Regions from separate parts of the Shigella dysenteriae genome, predicted to be linked through region 4. Evidence: predicted binding sites of a transcription regulator. Region 4 holds the regulator's gene; each other region holds the start of a gene.
What was found. The regulator CRP, encoded in region 4, controls carbon source genes, mostly activating them, when cyclic AMP is high. The targets are predictions, from matches to a motif close to ATGTGANNNNNNTCACAT.
Positions count from the first base shown of each region.

Region 1: focA (formate transporter FocA) is a predicted target of CRP. The motif match lies at 2,390-2,407, and genes of this name have one in related genera.
Region 2: drpB (cell division protein DrpB) is a predicted target of CRP. The motif match lies at 3,025-3,042, and genes of this name have one in related genera.
Region 3: adhE (bifunctional acetaldehyde-CoA/alcohol dehydrogenase) is a predicted target of CRP. The motif match lies at 2,214-2,231, and genes of this name have one in related genera.

Region 1 covers NZ_CP055055.1:1,736,349-1,741,496, reverse strand. Annotated here, with positions in the region: gene HUZ68_RS08300 (DUF421 domain-containing protein) at 1-170, opposite strand, end outside; gene ycaO (30S ribosomal protein S12 methylthiotransferase accessory factor YcaO) at 300-2,060, shown strand; gene focA (formate transporter FocA) at 2,466-3,323, shown strand; gene pflB (formate C-acetyltransferase) at 3,378-5,148, shown strand, end outside.
Region 2 covers NZ_CP055055.1:2,849,260-2,854,407, forward strand. Annotated here, with positions in the region: gene yedA (drug/metabolite exporter YedA) at 1-25, shown strand, start outside; gene vsr (VSPR family DNA mismatch endonuclease) at 14-484, opposite strand; gene dcm (DNA-cytosine methyltransferase) at 465-1,883, opposite strand; gene HUZ68_RS13800 (phosphohydrolase) at 1,950-2,645, opposite strand; gene drpB (cell division protein DrpB) at 2,685-2,966, opposite strand; gene ompC (porin OmpC) at 3,617-4,804, shown strand; one part of gene HUZ68_RS13815 (IS1-like element IS1B family transposase) at 5,095-5,148, shown strand, end outside.
Region 3 covers NZ_CP055055.1:2,113,977-2,119,124, reverse strand. Annotated here, with positions in the region: gene oppA (oligopeptide ABC transporter substrate-binding protein OppA) at 1-591, opposite strand, end outside; gene HUZ68_RS10170 (hypothetical protein) at 875-1,171, shown strand; gene ychE (NAAT family transporter YchE) at 1,329-1,976, opposite strand; gene ychE (protein YchT) at 2,007-2,060, opposite strand; gene adhE (bifunctional acetaldehyde-CoA/alcohol dehydrogenase) at 2,453-5,128, shown strand.
Region 4 covers NZ_CP055055.1:4,367,793-4,372,940, forward strand. Annotated here, with positions in the region: gene HUZ68_RS20955 (hydrolase) at 1-458, shown strand, start outside; gene HUZ68_RS20960 (YheU family protein) at 452-670, shown strand; gene HUZ68_RS20965 (phosphoribulokinase) at 724-1,593, shown strand; gene HUZ68_RS20970 (OsmC family protein) at 1,648-2,052, opposite strand; gene crp (cAMP-activated global transcriptional regulator CRP) at 2,354-2,986, shown strand; gene HUZ68_RS20980 (YccS/YhfK family putative transporter) at 3,037-5,127, shown strand.

The DNA.
Region 1 (5,148 bases), 2.4 Mb from region 4:
AGAATGATTAAAACTTCAAACAGCGACATCTGCCGCACTCCGCGTCTTCCGGTCATTTTGAGGAACAAAAAAACCAGTACAAAGGTATACAGACTACGTAGTGCAACTTCGCCAAGGAAATCAAAAGGCACTTTATCAAATGCCATACGGTGGAGATCGAACGCCTTCATTTTTATGCTCTTAACGTGGTTTATCCGCTAAAAGCATAGTCAACAGTTCATCGGCATGGCGGCGGTGATAGCGCCTTTGAGATAAAACCCGTATTATTGCGCGCTTTCCGTACGACTAAAGTGATTTTCATGACGCAAACATTTATCCCCGGCAAAGATGCCGCTCTGGAAGATTCCATCGCTCGCTTCCAGCAAAAACTTTCAGACCTCGGCTTTCAGATTGAAGAGGCCTCCTGGCTGAATCCCGTGCCTAACGTCTGGTCTGTACATATTCGCGACAAAGAGTGCGCACTGTGTTTTACCAACGGTAAAGGCGCAACCAAGAAAGCGGCGCTGGCTTCTGCACTCGGTGAATATTTCGAGCGTCTCTCAACCAACTACTTTTTTGCTGATTTCTGGCTGGGCGAAACCATCGCCAACGGTCCATTTGTGCATTATCCCAACGAAAAATGGTTCCCACTGACCGAAAATGACGATGTGCCAGAAGGGCTGCTCGATGACCGTCTGCGCGCATTTTACGATCCGGAGAATGAATTGACCGGCAGTATGCTGATTGACCTACAATCCGGTAACGAAGATCGTGGTATTTGCGGTCTGCCGTTTACGCGCCAGTCCGACAATCAGACCGTTTATATTCCGATGAATATCATTGGTAACCTGTACGTTTCTAACGGTATGTCCGCTGGCAATACCCGCAACGAAGCACGCGTTCAGGGGTTGTCCGAAGTTTTCGAACGCTACGTGAAAAACCGCATTATTGCTGAAAGCATCAGCTTGCCGGAAATCCCGGCAGACGTGCTGGCGCGTTACCCAGCGGTGGTTGAAGCGATCGAAACACTGGAAGCAGAAGGTTTCCCGATCTTCGCATATGATGGTTCCCTTGGCGGCCAGTATCCGGTGATTTGCGTGGTACTGTTTAATCCTGCTAACGGCACCTGCTTTGCCTCTTTCGGTGCGCATCCTGATTTTGGCGTAGCACTGGAACGTACCGTGACCGAGCTGCTGCAAGGTCGTGGCCTGAAAGATTTGGATGTGTTTACTCCGCCAACCTTCGATGATGAAGAAGTCGCTGAACATACCAACCTCGAAACGCACTTTATCGATTCCAGCGGTTTAATCTCCTGGGACCTGTTCAAGCAGGATGCCGATTATCCGTTTGTGGACTGGAATTTCTCCGGCACCACGGAGGAAGAGTTCGCCACGCTGATGGCTATCTTCAACAAAGAAGATAAAGAAGTTTATATTGCCGATTACGAGCATCTGGGCGTTTATGCTTGCCGTATTATCGTGCCTGGCATGTCCGATATTTATCCGGCTGAAGATTTGTGGTTAGCGAATAACAGTATGGGTAGTCATCTGCGCGACACCATTCTCTCGCTACCAGGCAGCGAGTGGGAAAAAGAAGATTACCTGAACCTTATCGAGCAACTGGATGAAGAAGGTTTTGATGACTTTACCCGCGTGCGTGAGCTGTTGGGTCTGGCGACCGGGTCGGATAACGGTTGGTACACCCTGCGTATCGGTGAATTAAAAGCCATGCTGGCGCTGGCTGGTGGCGATCTGGAACAGGCTCTGGTCTGGACCGAATGGACGATGGAGTTTAACTCATCGGTATTCAGCCCGGAACGCGCCAACTATTATCGCTGCCTGCAAACGTTGTTATTACTGGCACAGGAAGAAGATCGCCAGCCGCTGCAATATCTGAATGCGTTTGTTCGCATGTACGGCGCAGATGCCGTGGAAGCCGCCAGTGCGGCAATGAGCGGCGAAGCGGCGTTTTATGGCTTGCAACCAGTAGATAGCGATCTGCACGCGTTTGCTGCACATCAGTCGCTGTTGAAGGCCTACGAAAAGCTGCAGCGCGCCAAAGCAGCATTCTGGGCAAAATAAAATCAAATAGCCTACGCAATGTAGGCTTAATGATTCGTCTGAGTTATATTACGGGGCGTTTTTTTAATGCCCCGCTTTACATATATTTGCATTAATAAAATAATTGTAATTATAAGGTTAAATATCGGTAATTTGTATTTAATAAATACGATCGATATTGTTACTTTATTCGCCTGGTGCTCCCTTTTAATTAACTGTTTTAGCGGAGGATGCGGAAAAAATTCAACTCATTTGTTAATTTTTAAAATTTATTTTTATTTGGATAATCAAATATTTACTCCGTATTTGCATAAAAACCATGCGAGTTACGGGCCTATAAGCCAGGCGAGATATGATCTATATCAATTTCTCATCTATAATGCTTTGTTAGTATCTCGTCGCCGACTTAATAAAGAGAGAGTTAGTGTGAAAGCTGACAACCCTTTTGATCTTTTACTTCCTGCTGCAATGGCCAAAGTGGCCGAAGAGGCGGGTGTCTATAAAGCAACGAAACATCCGCTTAAGACTTTCTATCTGGCGATTACCGCCGGTGTTTTCATCTCAATCGCATTCGTCTTCTATATCACAGCAACCACTGGCACAGGCACAATGCCCTTCGGCATGGCAAAACTGGTTGGCGGCATTTGCTTCTCTCTGGGGCTGATTCTTTGTGTTGTCTGCGGAGCCGATCTCTTTACTTCCACAGTGTTGATTGTTGTTGCTAAGGCGAGTGGGCGCATAACCTGGGGTCAGTTGGCTAAAAACTGGCTAAATGTCTATTTTGGCAACCTGGTCGGCGCACTGCTGTTTGTACTTTTAATGTGGCTTTCCGGCGAGTATATGACCGCAAATGGTCAATGGGGACTAAACGTCCTACAAACCGCCGACCACAAAGTGCACCATACTTTTATTGAGGCCGTCTGCCTTGGTATCCTGGCAAACCTGATGGTATGTCTGGCAGTATGGATGAGTTATTCTGGCCGCAGCCTGATGGACAAAGCGTTTATCATGGTGCTGCCGGTCGCGATGTTTGTTGCCAGCGGTTTTGAGCACAGTATCGCAAACATGTTTATGATCCCGATGGGTATTGTAATCCGCGACTTCGCATCTCCGGAATTCTGGACCGCTGTCGGTTCTGCACCGGAAAATTTTTCTCACCTGACCGTGATGAATTTCATCACTGATAACCTGATTCCGGTTACGATCGGTAATATTATCGGCGGTGGTTTGTTGGTTGGGTTGACATACTGGGTCATTTACCTGCGTGAAAACGATCACCATTAATGGTTGTCGAAGTACGCAGTAAATAAAAAATCCACTTAAGAAGGTAGGTGTTACATGTCCGAGCTTAATGAAAAGTTAGCCACAGCCTGGGAAGGTTTTACCAAAGGTGACTGGCAGAATGAAGTAAACGTCCGTGACTTCATTCAGAAAAACTACACTCCGTACGAGGGTGACGAGTCCTTCCTGGCTGGCGCTACTGAAGCGACCACCACCCTGTGGGACAAAGTAATGGAAGGCGTTAAACTGGAAAACCGCACTCACGCGCCAGTTGACTTTGACACCGCTGTTGCTTCCACCATCACCTCTCACGACGCTGGCTACATCAACAAAGCGTTGGAAAAAGTTGTTGGTCTGCAGACTGAAGCTCCGCTGAAACGTGCTCTTATCCCGTTCGGTGGTATCAAAATGATCGAAGGTTCCTGCAAAGCGTACAACCGCGAACTGGACCCGATGATCAAAAAAATCTTCACTGAATACCGTAAAACTCACAACCAGGGCGTGTTCGACGTTTACACTCCGGACATCCTGCGTTGCCGTAAATCCGGTGTTCTGACCGGTCTGCCAGATGCTTATGGCCGTGGCCGTATCATCGGTGACTACCGTCGCGTTGCGCTGTACGGTATCGACTACCTGATGAAAGACAAATACGCTCAGTTCACCTCTCTGCAGGCTGATCTGGAAAACGGCGTAAACCTGGAACAGACTATCCGTCTGCGCGAAGAAATCGCTGAACAGCACCGCGCTCTGGGTCAGATGAAAGAAATGGCTGCGAAATACGGCTACGACATCTCTGGTCCGGCTACCAACGCTCAGGAAGCTATCCAGTGGACTTACTTCGGCTACCTGGCTGCTGTTAAGTCTCAGAACGGTGCTGCAATGTCCTTCGGTCGTACCTCCACCTTCCTGGATGTGTACATCGAACGTGACCTGAAAGCTGGCAAGATCACCGAACAAGAAGCGCAGGAAATGGTTGACCACCTGGTCATGAAACTGCGTATGGTTCGCTTCCTGCGTACTCCGGAGTACGATGAACTGTTCTCTGGCGACCCGATCTGGGCAACCGAATCTATCGGTGGTATGGGCCTCGACGGTCGTACCCTGGTTACCAAAAACAGCTTCCGTTTCCTGAACACCCTGTACACCATGGGTCCGTCTCCGGAACCGAACATGACCATTCTGTGGTCTGAAAAACTGCCGCTGAACTTCAAGAAATTCGCCGCTAAAGTGTCCATCGACACCTCTTCTCTGCAGTATGAGAACGATGACCTGATGCGTCCGGACTTCAACAACGATGACTACGCTATCGCTTGCTGCGTAAGCCCGATGATCGTTGGTAAACAAATGCAGTTCTTCGGTGCGCGTGCAAACCTGGCGAAAACCATGCTGTACGCAATCAACGGCGGCGTTGACGAAAAACTGAAAATGCAGGTTGGTCCGAAGTCTGAACCGATCAAAGGCGATCTCCTGAACTACGATGAAGTGATGGAGCGCATGGATCACTTCATGGACTGGCTGGCTAAACAGTACATCACTGCACTGAACATCATTCACTACATGCACGACAAGTACAGCTACGAAGCCTCTCTGATGGCGCTGCACGACCGTGACGTTATCCGCACCATGGCGTGTGGTATCGCTGGTCTGTCCGTTGCTGCTGACTCCCTGTCTGCAATCAAATATGCGAAAGTTAAACCGATTCGTGACGAAGACGGTCTGGCTATCGACTTCGAAATCGAAGGCGAATACCCGCAGTTTGGTAACAACGATCCGCGTGTAGATGACCTGGCTGTTGACCTGGTAGAACGTTTCATGAAGAAAATTCAGA
Region 2 (5,148 bases), 1.5 Mb from region 4:
TATTCAGGACGCATCAAGCGAGTAAATGAATCCCCTGCGTGTCGATCTGCGCGCTGGCACCTTCGCCGCAGATCCACTCTTCCAGACGCTCGCTAAGCGCTTCATCCGTCAGCTTCTCGCGCCCACGTAACGCGCACTCCCAGACAATCAATACGCGCCAGCCGAGTTCCTGCAAGCGACTGATATCGCGGCGATCGCGCTCAACATTTTTACCTATCTTCTCCAGCCAGAACTCGGTTCGAGTCGCAGGCACTTTAAACAGATAGCAGTGATGATGATGCCAGAAGCAGCCATGGGTAAATATCACGCAGCGATATTCATCAACGACAAAATCCGGGCGTCCGGGCAGACTGGCGTCCTGAACGTGAAACGCCAGGCCCTGCCCGGTTAACAGACTGGCGAGGCGCTTCTCAATCGCCGTATCACGCGTGGCAATCGCGCGCATATTTTTGCTGCGAGTGGCCTTATCGTGAACGTCGGCCATGTTGTGCCTCTTGCTGACGCAACGCCACCGCCTGTTTGATTTTTGGCTCAAGCAGTTTTGCCACCGCGGCAAAGACCGGCACGACCACCGAGTTACCGAACTGGCGATAGGCCTGAGTGTCCGAAACCGGAATGCGGAATTTCGCTTCTCCCGGCGCTTCAAAACCCATTAAGCGCGCGCATTCCCGAGGCGTTAACCGACGTGGACGATGTTGCTGATTCAGCGGATCGTCAAAGTCTTTCTCACCCGTGGCCATATCCCATCCGCGATCGATTAAAATTTCCGCGCCATCTTTGTAATAACGCGCAGACAGCGTACGGGTGACGCTTTGCGGATTGTTCGGATAAACCATTCCATAACCGAAGCCGTTACCGCGCGCCTGATGTTTTTTCGCATATCGATAGAGGTACTTCCACAGTACCGGCGTCAGGATATATTTCGCCTCGACCATCGGGTCCAGCAGCTGCGCCAGCGTCACTCGCTGCGCAGGGAAACATCCGCTGATATCACGCAGAGTAAAATCGGCTTTCAGATTAAGATCGCGACGAAAACCCACCAGCACGATGCGTTCACGGTGCTGCGGCAGAAAATGTTTACCATCGATGATTTTCGGATCGTCCGGCCCGTTATCTTCTGCATCAGCCACGTCATAGCCCAGTTCGTCCAGCGTCTGCATGATGATGCGGAACGTTTTACCCTGGTCGTGGCTTTTCAGGTTTTTGACGTTTTCGAGCACAAACATCGCCGGACGACGCGCGTCGATAATGCGCACCACATCAAAGAACAGCGTGCCCTGAGTATCGCAGGCAAAACCGTGCGCCCGCCCGAGCGAGTTCTTTTTCGATACGCCAGCCAGCGAAAATGGCTGACATGGGAAACCGGCCAGTAAAACATCGTGTTCAGGAATGTGTTGACGAATATGTTCCGCCGCCGCCTCATCACTCACGCCTTCTTTATGGCTGAGGGTGATGTCGCGGATATCTTCATTAAAATGATGCGTCGCCGGGTCGCAATAATGGTTGGCTTTATAAGTGCGTACCGCATGTTTGTTCCATTCGCTGGTAAACACGCACTGTCCGCCAATCGATTCAAAACCGCGACGGATACCGCCAATTCCGGCAAATAGATCGATAAAGCGAAACGCATAATGCGGATGATGTGCCGGTGGTTTGGGTAACAACGTTTGCAGATGGGCGAACTCTTTCTCACTTAAACGGTGCCATGCCGAGTCATTCGCCAGCGCACGTTTTAAAATTGCCGCGCTCCAGTGATTCTCACCCACACCATTAAGCTGCGCCACCAGCGTTTTAACATCATAAATTTGCAGCAGTTTCTCCAGCATTGCCTGTGCGGCATTCCCGGTGCTGTATGAATCGGTTACTGATATATTTTCCTGCATAGATTTAACCGGCCATCTGAGATGGCCGACAGGTTAACATAATTACAGCCATTTAGGGCCACGCGCTCAGCCCGCGGGTGAAAACGCATCTATCACCTTGTGATCGACACCTTCATTCTCCCCCGCCAGTTCGGCACTGAGCTTCGCCATAAACTCGACTAAAAAATGCGCGTTGTGCTGCGCCAGCTGCTTGCCTCTTACGGTTTGCATGGTTTGCGGTAGCTTCAGCAACTTAGTCTGGAAATGATCCAGCGCGTAACGTTTATCATCAAGCGGGCGATGCTGTGCGAGCGGATCTTCGGCATCAAACAGCGCCACGCCCAATGCCCCTGAAACGGCAAACACACGTGCCAGGCCAATCGCCCCCAGGGCTTCCAGCCGATCCGCATCCTGGACAATTTTAGCTTCCGTGGTTAAGGGGGCGATTTGCGCGCTGAAACTGTGAGCGGCAATGGCATGACAAACGGCCTCAATTTTCTCCGCCGGAAATTGCACGAACTCTTCACGGAGCAGGCGACGCGTCTCTTCTGCCGCCAGGATTGAAGAACGCTGCCGTTGCGGATGATTTTTCGCCAGGCTCACAATATCGTGGAAATAACAGGCTGTTAAAATCACCAGCATATCGACATCGTCATCTGCCGCCAGCTTCTGTGCCGTAGCCCAGACGCGGCGAAAATGACACACGTCATGGGCCGCGTCCTGGTGCTGATGATGGTTTTTCAACCAGTTTTCGAACTGTGCCTGCCAGTGTTGTAAGTCCATACGCGCTCCGTTGCCAAAGAGTCGCCACCTTAGCAGTTTTTATTCATAGCGTCTGCTACGTGCGGGACGAGGTCGGGTGTACCAGGCAATGCTGCCTAACAATGCCCCGACCAGAGCCATAAATAAAAATCCGACCAGTGCCCCTAACCACTTTCCCGCGGTAGAGCCTAAATCGCTTTCAAATCCCGACACGGGGGCATCGGGGATCCGGCTAATCACCCAGATGTAACGCGCCATTGCCCAGACGAAATAGCCACACCATGTATAGAAAGCCCACAAAGCCAGTTTGCCGCCAGGGCTGCGAGAGAGTCTCTCTTCCATCTTTGTCGAACCGTATTCCATTTTGAGATAACCCGGAAAATTCAGACTTAGTACTATTATGTGATAAAAGTCACATTTTTCCACATTGAATGAGCCAGTCAAGACTCAATCATTTTTTGAACAAATAGATAAATTATGCGCAACGGCAGTGAATACAGGAAAAATCGTTTTGAGCGATTTTATTTATCTTTGATATCGGCTTTATTAATTCATTTAATCAATATATTAGCACTGAATACAATTATACCTTTTTATTTTTCTGTGTCATGATGCCTCCGTTATTAGCCTTTTATCGTCTTGTTTATATTTTTTGGGCCGGCATGATGCCGGCTTTTTTTTATGCCTTCATTAATGTGCTCGTGATCACACCAGCCGTTTAGCGCAACAATCATTGATACTCCCTATCTTTCCGTTCAACTCATAACTTATTGATATGCATTTATAATCTTCATGAATATTTATATTTGGAATTCATAATTCTGAATTATATTAAATAGATTAGAAACATTTTGAAATCTTTTAAATATATTTGTTACATGTAATCTTTAAAATAAAATGAACTTCATAGAATAGTATCCAAATGTGCTTTTTTTTGGATAACGGCACTTATTGATATATTCATGAAGATTATAATCACAAGGGAATACATAATGAAAAGAAAAGTTCTGGCAATGCTGGTCCCGGCGTTATTAGTTGCTGGCGCAGCAAATGCGGCTGAAGTCTATAATAAAGATGGCAATAAACTGGATTTGTACGGAAAAGTAGCGGGTCTGCACTACTTCTCTGATGACTCTGGCAGTGATGGCGACATGTCATATGCCCGTATCGGTTTCAAAGGTGAAACCCAGATCGCTGACCAGTTCACTGGTTATGGTCAGTGGGAATTTAACATTGGCGCAAACGGTCCTGAAAGCGACAAGGGTAATACCGCAACGCGTCTGGCATTTGCAGGTTTCGGCTTTGGTCAGAATGGTACTTTCGACTATGGTCGTAACTACGGTGTCGTATATGACGTAGAAGCATGGACCGATATGCTGCCAGAATTTGGTGGAGATACCTATGCTGGCGCTGACAACTTCATGAACGGTCGTGCTAACAGCGTAGCAACCTATCGTAACAATGGTTTCTTTGGTCAAGTTGATGGTCTGAACTTTGCACTCCAGTATCAGGGTAACAACGAGAAAAGCGGATTATTTGATCAAGAAGGTTCAGGTAACGGTAATGGACGTAAACTTGCTAAAGAGAACGGCGACGGTTACGGTATGTCCACTTCCTATGACTTTGACTTTGGTTTAAGTCTGGGCGCTGCTTACTCTAACTCTGACCGTACCGACAATCAGGTTCACAAAGGTACTCATAACACTCGTTATGGAGATCGCTTCGATGCAACTGCTGGCGGTGAAACAGCAGAAGCATGGACCGTTGGTGCTAAATACGACGCTAATAACGTTTACTTAGCAGCTATGTATGCTGAAACCCGTAACATGACTGGTTACGGTGATGCTGATGCCATCGCTAACAAAACCCAAAACTTTGAAGTTGTTGCTCAGTATCAGTTCGACTTCGGTCTGCGCCCGTCCATCGCTTACCTGCAATCTAAAGGTAAGGATTTAGGCGGTGTAAATAGTGATAACTTCGACAGCCAGGGTAATCATCATTACACCAACAAAGATCTGGTTAAATATGTTGATATTGGTATGACCTACTACTTCAACAAAAACATGTCCACTTATGTTGATTACAAAATCAACCTGCTGGACAACGACGACGACTTCTACAAAGAAAACGGCATCGCTACCGATGATATCGTGGCTGTGGGCTTAGTCTACCAGTTCTAATCAGCCAACGCGCCGCGGCGTGTTACTGTAAAACTGAACACTAGCCTGAGTTCGTCCCTCATCGAACTCAGGCTTTTTTATTGGCATTTCATCTCCATCTGCGGCACACGCAATTGCCGAAGCATATCGATACAGCACCTTAGCCTGCCCCTCCTGGCACAATAACATCAACCAGCTACTCTTCAAGCTAACACCCAAATGCATTTCTTTATGAATTAATCCGTAACAAACACGCGGTGATGCTGCCAACTTACTGATTTAGTGTATGATGGTGTTTTTGAGGTGCTCCAGTGGCTTCTGTTTCTATCAGCTGTCCCTCCTGTTCAGCTACTGACGGGGTGGTG
Region 3 (5,148 bases), 2.3 Mb from region 4:
AGCGGCTTTTGGCACCGGTGAAGTTGATGGGTGAACAAGTAATTTATAGAAGTACGGAACGGGTTCACTTAAGGTGACTTCTAATGTGTGATCATCAATAGCTTTCACGCCGAGATCGGTAATCGGTTTTTTCCCTTCAAGAATTTCATCAATACCGGCGATATGCCCATATTGCAGATAACTGGCATACGGAGAAGCGGTGTTCGGATCAACAGAACGTTGCCAGCTATACACAAAGTCTTGTGCTGTGACTGGCGTGCCATCAGACCATTTCGCATCTTTACGCAAATGGAAGGTCCAGACTTTCGCGTCTTTATTATCCCAGGATTCAGCGACGCCAGGTGCCGGATGGCCGTCAAGATCGCTGACCAGTAAGCCTTCAAACAGGTCTCGGCTGATATTAGACTCCGGAACACCTTCAATTTTGTGCGGATCTAATGACTGAACTTCTGAACCATTGTTACGTACCAGCGTTTGTTTTTCCGCCAGTGTGACGCCTGCGGGTACATCAGCTGCCAGCGCGACATTCCCTGCCATTAGCGCAGCCAGAACGCCAGCTGCTACTAAACTTCTCTTGGTGATGTTGGTCATTGTTTTTTGGACTCCCTCATTATAATTACTGGTATTAACCAGCATGTGTAATCCCGGATTGGGACCCTGCACAGGCTCGGAGACTTTCTGCTGTCAGGTTACTTTATCGTTACGGATTGCTATCACCGACTTTATTTATTCTGGTGATTCAGACGATCACCTTATGTCGATTCGTACTGTGTCTCCCCTGTCGAGACACATTATTCTTTCACGACGCTCTTTAATTGTTAATTATTCTCATTACCAATAAAGAATCGCCTGGCGGTTGCCCGGAAAGTACCAAATGCGCTTCTTACTCGCCAATACATTTTGCAAAATTGTTAAGCAATTCTCTTTTATTGACCGTATCAGAATCTATAGCTTGCATCCATGTCTTAACAAACATCTTTCAATTCAATCAAATAGAGATTGGTTAAGCATGTCTATCTTTTCTGATTACAGTTCCAGTAGTGAAATGCACAATAATTTAACAATTGATTATTATTTAGCACTTTCCTCTACCAAAGGCAGTGGAATTACTAATATCATTTCAATTATTCTTCAGCAAGCCCAGGATTATGATGTGGCGAAAATAACATGATGGTGAGGAGAAGCAGTTAAGGAAATCCTTATAACTAACTGTAATTTGAGAAGAATATTTTTACCTATTCCTTTTGCTTTTGATAACTGGGCGGGAACAAAGTAAAAATAATGACGAAGTAAACGGAGCATGGCAGCTCCGTTTCATTTGAAAGGAATTAATTAAGCAGGCCGGGGAAAATCCCCTTAATACCAGTAACGATAAATTCAATCCCCAATGCCATCAGCAATAGCCCCATAATACGCGTAATCACGTTGATGCCGGTCTGGCGTAAAACCCGTACCAGCCACGGTGCCATGCGGAACAATCCCCAACAACATAAAGCGAACAATGCAATAGCCACAAAGAAACCAAACAGATAGCTAATGCTGTGATAACGCGTACCCCAGACGATGGTAGAACTGATCGCCCCTGGCCCCGCCATCAACGGCAACGCCAGTGGCACCACACCAATGCTTTCACGTACCGCGGTTTCTGATTTTTCTTGCTTGTTCTGTTTATCCTCGCCAAGCTTGCCGCTGATCATCGACATCGCTATCGTCACCACCAGGATGCCCCCGGCGATACGGAACGAATCAATTGATATACCAAAAAGTTGCAGAATCGTGTCGCCGAGAAAAAGCGAGATCCACAAGATAATGGCCACAGACAGGTTGGCTGTAAGGTTAGTTTTGTTTCGCGCTGCCGCTGTCTGATAACTGGTCATGCTGATAAAGACGGGAATAATCCCTACCGGGTTGACCAGCGCAAATAACCCGATGAAAAATTTGAAGTAAACGGGAAAATCAAAAAGGGTCTGAATCACGGTTAGCTCCGAAGCAAAAGCCGGATAATGTTAGCCATAAATAAGGTTGAAAAGACGCGCTGACAATACGCCTTTTGACAGCATTTTTCACCTCCTAACTACTTAAAATTGCTATCATTCGTTATTGTTATCTAGTTGTGCAAAACATGCTAATGTAGCCACCAAATCATACTACAATTTATTAACTGTTAGCTATAATGGCGAAAAGCGATGCTGAAAGGTGTCAGCTTTGCAAAAATTTGATTTGGATCACGTAATCAGTACCCAGAAGTGAGTAATCTTGCTTACGCCACCTGGAAGTGACGCATTAGAGATAATAACTCTAATGTTTAAACTCTTTTAGTAAATCACAGTGAGTGTGAGCGCGAGTAAGCTTTTGATTTTCATCGGTTAAGCAAATCATCACCGCACTGACTATACTCTCGTATTCGAGCAGATGATTTACTAAAAAAGTTTAACATTATCAGGAGAGCATTATGGCTGTTACTAATGTCGCTGAACTTAACGCACTCGTAGAGCGTGTAAAAAAAGCCCAGCGTGAATATGCCAGTTTCACTCAAGAGCAAGTAGACAAAATCTTCCGCGCCGCCGCTCTGGCTGCTGCAGATGCTCGAATCCCACTCGCGAAAATGGCCGTTGCCGAATCCGGCATGGGTATCGTCGAAGATAAAGTGATCAAAAACCACTTTGCTTCTGAATATATCTACAACGCCTATAAAGATGAAAAAACCTGTGGTGTTCTGTCTGAAGACGACACTTTTGGTACCATCACTATCGCTGAACCAATCGGTATTATTTGCGGTATCGTTCCGACCACTAACCCGACTTCAACTGCTATCTTCAAATCGCTGATCAGTCTGAAGACCCGTAACGCCATTATCTTCTCCCCGCACCCGCGTGCAAAAGATGCCACCAACAAAGCGGCTGATATCGTTCTGCAGGCTGCTATCGCTGCCGGTGCTCCGAAAGATCTGATCGGCTGGATCGATCAACCTTCTGTTGAACTGTCTAACGCACTGATGCACCACCCAGACATCAACCTGATCCTCGCGACTGGTGGTCCGGGCATGGTTAAAGCCGCATACAGCTCCGGTAAACCAGCTATCGGCGTAGGCGCGGGTAACACTCCGGTTGTTATCGATGAAACTGCTGATATCAAACGTGCAGTTGCATCTGTACTGATGTCCAAAACCTTCGACAACGGCGTAATCTGTGCTTCTGAACAGTCTGTTGTTGTTGTTGACTCTGTTTATGACGCAGTACGTGAACGTTTCGCAACCCACGGCGGCTATCTGTTGCAGGGTAAAGAGCTGAAAGCTGTTCAGGACGTTATCCTGAAAAACGGTGCGTTGAACGCGGCTATCGTTGGTCAGCCAGCCTATAAAATTGCTGAACTGGCAGGCTTCTCTGTACCAGAAAACACCAAGATTCTGATCGGTGAAGTGACCGTTGTTGATGAAAGCGAACCGTTCGCACATGAAAAACTGTCCCCGACTCTGGCAATGTACCGCGCTAAAGATTTCGAAGACGCGGTAGAAAAAGCAGAGAAACTGGTTGCTATGGGTGGTATCGGTCATACCTCTTGCCTGTACACTGACCAGGATAACCAACCGGCTCGCGTTTCTTACTTCGGTCAGAAAATGAAAACGGCTCGTATCCTGATTAACACCCCGGCTTCTCAGGGTGGTATCGGTGACCTGTATAACTTCAAACTCGCACCTTCCCTGACTCTGGGTTGTGGTTCCTGGGGTGGTAACTCCATCTCTGAAAACGTTGGTCCGAAACACCTGATCAACAAGAAAACCGTTGCTAAGCGAGCTGAAAACATGTTGTGGCACAAACTTCCGAAATCTATCTACTTCCGCCGTGGCTCCCTGCCAATCGCGCTGGATGAAGTGATTACTGATGGCCACAAACGTGCGCTCATCGTGACTGACCGCTTCCTGTTCAACAATGGTTATGCTGATCAGATCACTTCCGTACTGAAAGCAGCAGGCGTTGAAACTGAAGTCTTCTTCGAAGTAGAAGCGGACCCGACCCTGAGCATCGTTCGTAAAGGTGCAGAACTGGCAAACTCCTTCAAACCAGACGTGATTATCGCGCTGGGTGGTGGTTCCCCGATGGACGCCGCGAAGATCATGTGGGTTATGTACGAACATCCGGAAACTCACTTCGAAGAGCTGGCGCTGCGCTTTATGGATATCCGTAAACGTATCTACAAGTTCCCGAAAATGGGCGTGAAAGCGAAAATGATTGCTGTCACCACCACTTCTGGTACAGGTTCTGAAGTCACTCCGTTTGCGGTTGTAACTGACGACGCTACTGGTCAGAAATACCCGCTGGCGGACTATGCGCTGACCCCGGATATGGCGATTGTCGACGCCAACCTGGTTATGGACATGCCGAAGTCCCTGTGTGCTTTCGGTGGTCTGGACGCAGTAACTCACGCCATGGAAGCTTATGTTTCTGTACTGGCATCTGAGTTCTCTGATGGTCAGGCTCTGCAGGCACTGAAACTGCTGAAAGAATATCTGCCAGCGTCCTACCACGAAGGGTCTAAAAATCCGGTAGCGCGTGAACGTGTTCACAGTGCAGCGACTATCGCGGGTATCGCGTTTGCGAACGCCTTCCTGGGTGTATGTCACTCAATGGCGCACAAACTGGGTTCCCAGTTCCATATTCCGCACGGTCTGGCAAACGCCCTGCTGATTTGTAACGTTATTCGCTACAATGCGAACGACAACCCGACCAAGCAGACTGCATTCAGCCAGTATGACCGTCCGCAGGCTCGCCGTCGTTATGCTGAAATTGCCGACCACCTGGGTCTGAGCGCACCGGGCGACCGTACTGCTGCTAAGATCGAGAAACTGCTGGCATGGCTGGAAACGCTGAAGGCTGAACTGGGTATTCCGAAATCTATCCGTGAAGCTGGCGTTCAGGAAGCAGACTTCCTGGCGAACGTGGATAAACTGTCTGAAGATGCATTCGATGACCAGTGCACTGGCGCTAACCCGCGTTACCCGCTGATCTCCGAGCTGAAACAGATTCTGCTGGATACCTACTACGGTCGTGATTATGTAGAAGGTGAAACTGCAGCGAAAAAAGAAGCCGCTCCGGCTAAAGCTGAGAAAAAAGCGAAAAAATCCGCTTAATCAGTAGCGCTGTCTGGCAA
Region 4 (5,148 bases):
ATCATATGGAAAAGGGCTTTTCCCGCGTTTATCAGCGTTACTTGCTGAACCTGTTAAAAGCCAATGCCGCACGCAAGCTGGCTGCCTACCCCGGAACGCTGCCGATAAATCTCGCGCAATTAAAATCGGTACGTCGCATCCGTGAATTTGACGATCTCATCACCGCCAGGATTCACGGCTACGCTGACGCTATCGACTATTATCGTCAGTGTAGCGCCATGCCGATGCTGAACCGGATCGCCAAACCGACGCTGATTATTCACGCTAAAGACGATCCGTTTATGGATCATCAGGTGATCCCGAAACCGGAAAGTCTCCCCCCGCAGGTGGAGTATCAACTGACTGAACATGGCGGTCATGTTGGCTTTATTGGCGGTACATTACTTCATCCGCAAATGTGGCTGGAGTCACGCATTCCTGACTGGTTAACAACGTATCTGGAGGCGAAATCATGTTGATTCCGTGGCAAGACCTCTCCCCCGAAACGCTGGAAAATTTAATTGAAAGCTTTGTGTTACGTGAAGGCACCGATTATGGTGAACATGAGCGTACACTTGAACAGAAAGTCGCCGACGTCAAACGCCAGCTACAGTGCGGAGAAGCGGTGCTGGTATGGTCAGAGCTGCACGAAACGGTCAATATCATGCCGCGCAGTCAGTTTCGCGAATAACCTGCAACCGTCGGCGGACGAGATAATAATGATAGCTAAGTCATGGAGTTACTATGTCTGCCAAACATCCGGTCATTGCGGTAACAGGATCCAGCGGCGCGGGGACCACCACCACCAGCCTCGCGTTTCGTAAAATATTCGCCCAGTTAAATCTGCATGCAGCCGAGGTGGAAGGCGACAGTTTTCACCGTTACACCCGCCCGGAAATGGACATGGCGATCCGCAAAGCGCGCGACGCCGGGCGGCATATCAGCTACTTCGGCCCCGAAGCGAACGACTTCGGCCTGCTGGAACAAACCTTCATTGAATACGGTCAGAGCGGCAAAGGGAAATCTCGCAAATATCTGCATACCTACGATGAAGCCGTACCCTGGAATCAGGTACCGGGAACATTCACCCCCTGGCAACCTTTACCAGAACCCACTGATGTACTGTTTTATGAAGGTTTACACGGCGGCGTAGTCACGCCACAGCATAACGTTGCGCAGCATGTGGACTTACTGGTCGGCGTGGTGCCTATCGTTAACCTTGAGTGGATTCAAAAACTGATCCGCGACACCAGCGAGCGCGGGCACTCACGAGAAGCAGTGATGGACTCAGTAGTGCGTTCAATGGAAGACTATATCAACTACATCACACCGCAGTTTTCCCGCACCCATCTTAACTTCCAGCGCGTTCCCACCGTCGACACTTCAAACCCGTTCGCGGCAAAAGGTATCCCGTCGCTGGATGAAAGCTTTGTGGTGATCCATTTTCGTAATCTGGAAGGGATCGATTTCCCCTGGCTGCTGGCGATGTTGCAAGGCTCATTCATTTCCCACATCAATACGTTAGTGGTGCCCGGCGGCAAAATGGGTCTGGCAATGGAATTAATTATGCTGCCGCTGGTGCAACGATTGATGGAAGGAAAGAAAATCGAGTAACTCTGCTATTACGCCGGATAAAATACTATCCGGCTTCACAACGGGATAGTTAAATCACGCGGCAACCACTTCATACGAGTGAGTAATATTCACCGCTTTTTCCAGCATCAACGCCACTGAACAATATTTCTCGGCAGAGAGATCAACCGCACGCGCAACCGCTGCGTCTTTCAGGTCGCGACCGGTGACGATAAAATGTAGATTAATGTGCGTAAACAGGCGTGGTGCCTCTTCGCGGCGTTCAGAGGTCAATTTTACTTCACAATCGACCACATCCTGACGCCCTTTTTGCAGGATCGAAACCACATCGATGGCACTGCAACCACCCGCCGCCATCAACACCATTTCCATCGGACTTGGTGCTTTATCGCCTGAGTTGCCGTCCATTAAAATCTGATGACCAGAGGCGGATTCGCCCAGAAAAGTTAACCCTTCGACCCACTTCACTCGCGCTTGCATTTTTGCTACTCCACTGCGTCAATTTTCCTGACAGAGTACGCGTACTAACCAAATCGCGCAACGGAAGGCGACCTGGGTCATGCTGAAGCGAGACACCAGGAGACACAAAGCGAAAGCTATGCTAAAACAGTCAGGATGCTACAGTAATACATTGATGTACTGCATGTATGCAAAGGACGTCACATTACCGTGCAGTACAGTTGATAGCCCCTTCCCAGGTAGCGGGAAGCATATTTCGGCAATCCAGAGACAGCGGCGTTATCTGGCTCTGGAGAAAGCTTATAACAGAGGATAACCGCGCATGGTGCTTGGCAAACCGCAAACAGACCCGACTCTCGAATGGTTCTTGTCTCATTGCCACATTCATAAGTACCCATCCAAGAGCACGCTTATTCACCAGGGTGAAAAAGCGGAAACGCTGTACTACATCGTTAAAGGCTCTGTGGCAGTGCTGATCAAAGACGAAGAGGGTAAAGAAATGATCCTCTCCTATCTGAATCAGGGTGATTTTATTGGCGAACTGGGCCTGTTTGAAGAGGGCCAGGAACGTAGCGCATGGGTACGTGCGAAAACCGCCTGTGAAGTGGCTGAAATTTCGTACAAAAAATTTCGCCAATTGATTCAGGTAAACCCGGACATTCTGATGCGTCTGTCTGCACAGATGGCGCGTCGTCTGCAAGTCACTTCAGAGAAAGTAGGCAACCTGGCGTTCCTCGACGTGACGGGCCGCATTGCACAGACTCTGCTGAATCTGGCAAAACAACCAGACGCTATGACTCACCCGGACGGTATGCAAATCAAAATTACCCGTCAGGAAATCGGTCAGATTGTCGGCTGTTCTCGTGAAACCGTGGGACGCATTCTGAAGATGCTTGAAGATCAGAACCTGATCTCCGCACACGGTAAAACCATCGTCGTATACGGCACTCGTTAATCCCGTCGGAGTGGCGCGTTACCTGGTAGCGCGCCATTTTGTTTCCCCCGATGTGGCGCAGACTGATTTATCACCCCGATATCAACTATGCACTTCGACAAACGCTGGTGCTATGTTTGCCCGTGGCCGTTGGGTTAATGCTTGGCGAATTACGATTCGGTCTGCTCTTCTCTCTCGTTCCTGCCTGTTGCAATATTGCGGGCCTTGATACGCCTCATAAACGTTTTTTCAAACGCTTAATCATTGGTGCGTCGCTGTTTGCCACCTGTAGCTTACTGACACAGCTGCTACTGGCAAAAGATGTTCCCCTGCCCTTTTTGCTGACCGGATTAACGCTGGTACTTGGCGTCACTGCTGAGTTGGGGCCATTGCACGCAAAATTGCTTCCCGCATCGCTGCTGGCAGCCATTTTTACCCTCAGTCTGGCGGGATACATGCCGGTCTGGGAACCGTTGCTCATCTATGCGTTGGGCACTCTCTGGTACGGATTGTTTAACTGGTTTTGGTTCTGGATCTGGCGCGAACAACCGCTGCGCGAGTCACTAAGTCTGCTGTACCGTGAACTGGCAGATTATTGTGAAGCCAAATACAGCCTGCTTACCCAGCACACCGACCCTGAAAAAGCGCTGCCGCCGCTGCTGGTGCGCCAGCAAAAAGCGGTCGATCTAATTACCCAGTGCTATCAGCAAATGCATATGCTTTCCGCGCAAAATAATACTGATTACAAGCGGATGCTGCGTATTTTCCAGGAGGCGCTGGATTTACAGGAACATATTTCGGTCAGTTTGCATCAGCCGGAAGAGGTGCAAAAGCTGGTCGAGCGTAGCCATGCGGAAGAAGTTATCCGCTGGAATGCGCAAACCGTCGCCGCTCGCCTGCGCGTGCTGGCTGATGACATTCTTTACCATCGCCTGCCAACGCGTTTTACGATGGAAAAGCAAATTGGCGCACTGGAAAAAATCGCCCGCCAGCATCCGGATAATCCGGTTGGGCAATTCTGCTACTGGCATTTCAGCCGCATCGCCCGCGTGCTGCGCACCCAAAAACCGCTCTATGCCCGTGACTTACTGGCCGATAAACAGCGGCGAATGCCGTTACTTCCGGCGCTGAAAAGTTATCTGTCACTAAAGTCTCCGGCGCTACGCAATGCCGGACGACTCAGTGTGATGTTAAGCGTTGCCAGCCTGATGGGCACCGCGCTGCATCTGCCGAAGTCGTACTGGATCCTGATGACGGTATTGCTGGTGACGCAAAATGGCTATGGTGCAACCCGTCTGAGGATTGTGAATCGCTCCGTGGGAACCGTGGTCGGGTTAATCATTGCGGGCGTGGCGCTGCACTTTAAAATTCCCGAAGGTTACACCCTGACCTTGATGCTGATTACCACCCTTGCCAGCTACCTGATATTGCGCAAAAACTACGGCTGGGCGACGGTCGGTTTTACTATTACCGCAGTGTATACCCTGCAACTGTTGTGGCTGAACGGTGAGCAGTACATCCTTCCGCGTCTTATCGATACCATTATTGGTTGTTTAATTGCTTTCGGTGGTACCGTCTGGCTGTGGCCGCAGTGGCAGAGCGGGTTATTGCGTAAAAACGCCCATGACGCTTTAGAAGCCTATCAGGAAGCGATTCGCTTGATTCTGAGCGAGGATCCGCAACCTACGCCACTGGCCTGGCAGCGAATGCGGGTAAATCAGGCACATAACACTCTGTATAACTCATTGAATCAGGCGATGCAGGAACCAGCGTTCAACAGCCATTATCTGGCAGATATGAAACTGTGGGTAACGCACAGCCAGTTTATTGTTGAGCATATTAATGCCATGACCACGCTGGCGCGGGAACACCGGGCATTGCCACCTGAACTGGCACAAGAGTATTTACAGTCTTGTGAAATCGCCATTCAGCGTTGTCAGCAGCGACTGGAGTATGACGAACCGGGTAGTTCTGGCGATGCCAATATCATGGATGCGCCGGAGATGCAGCCGCACGAAGGCGCGGCAGGTACGCTGGAGCAGCATTTACAGCGGGTTATTGGTCATCTGAACACCATGCACACCATTTCGTCGATGGCATGGCGTCAGCGACCGCATCACGGGATTTGGCTGAGTCGCAAGTTGCGGGATTCGAAGGCGTAATGCAGGCTAAACCATCGGATA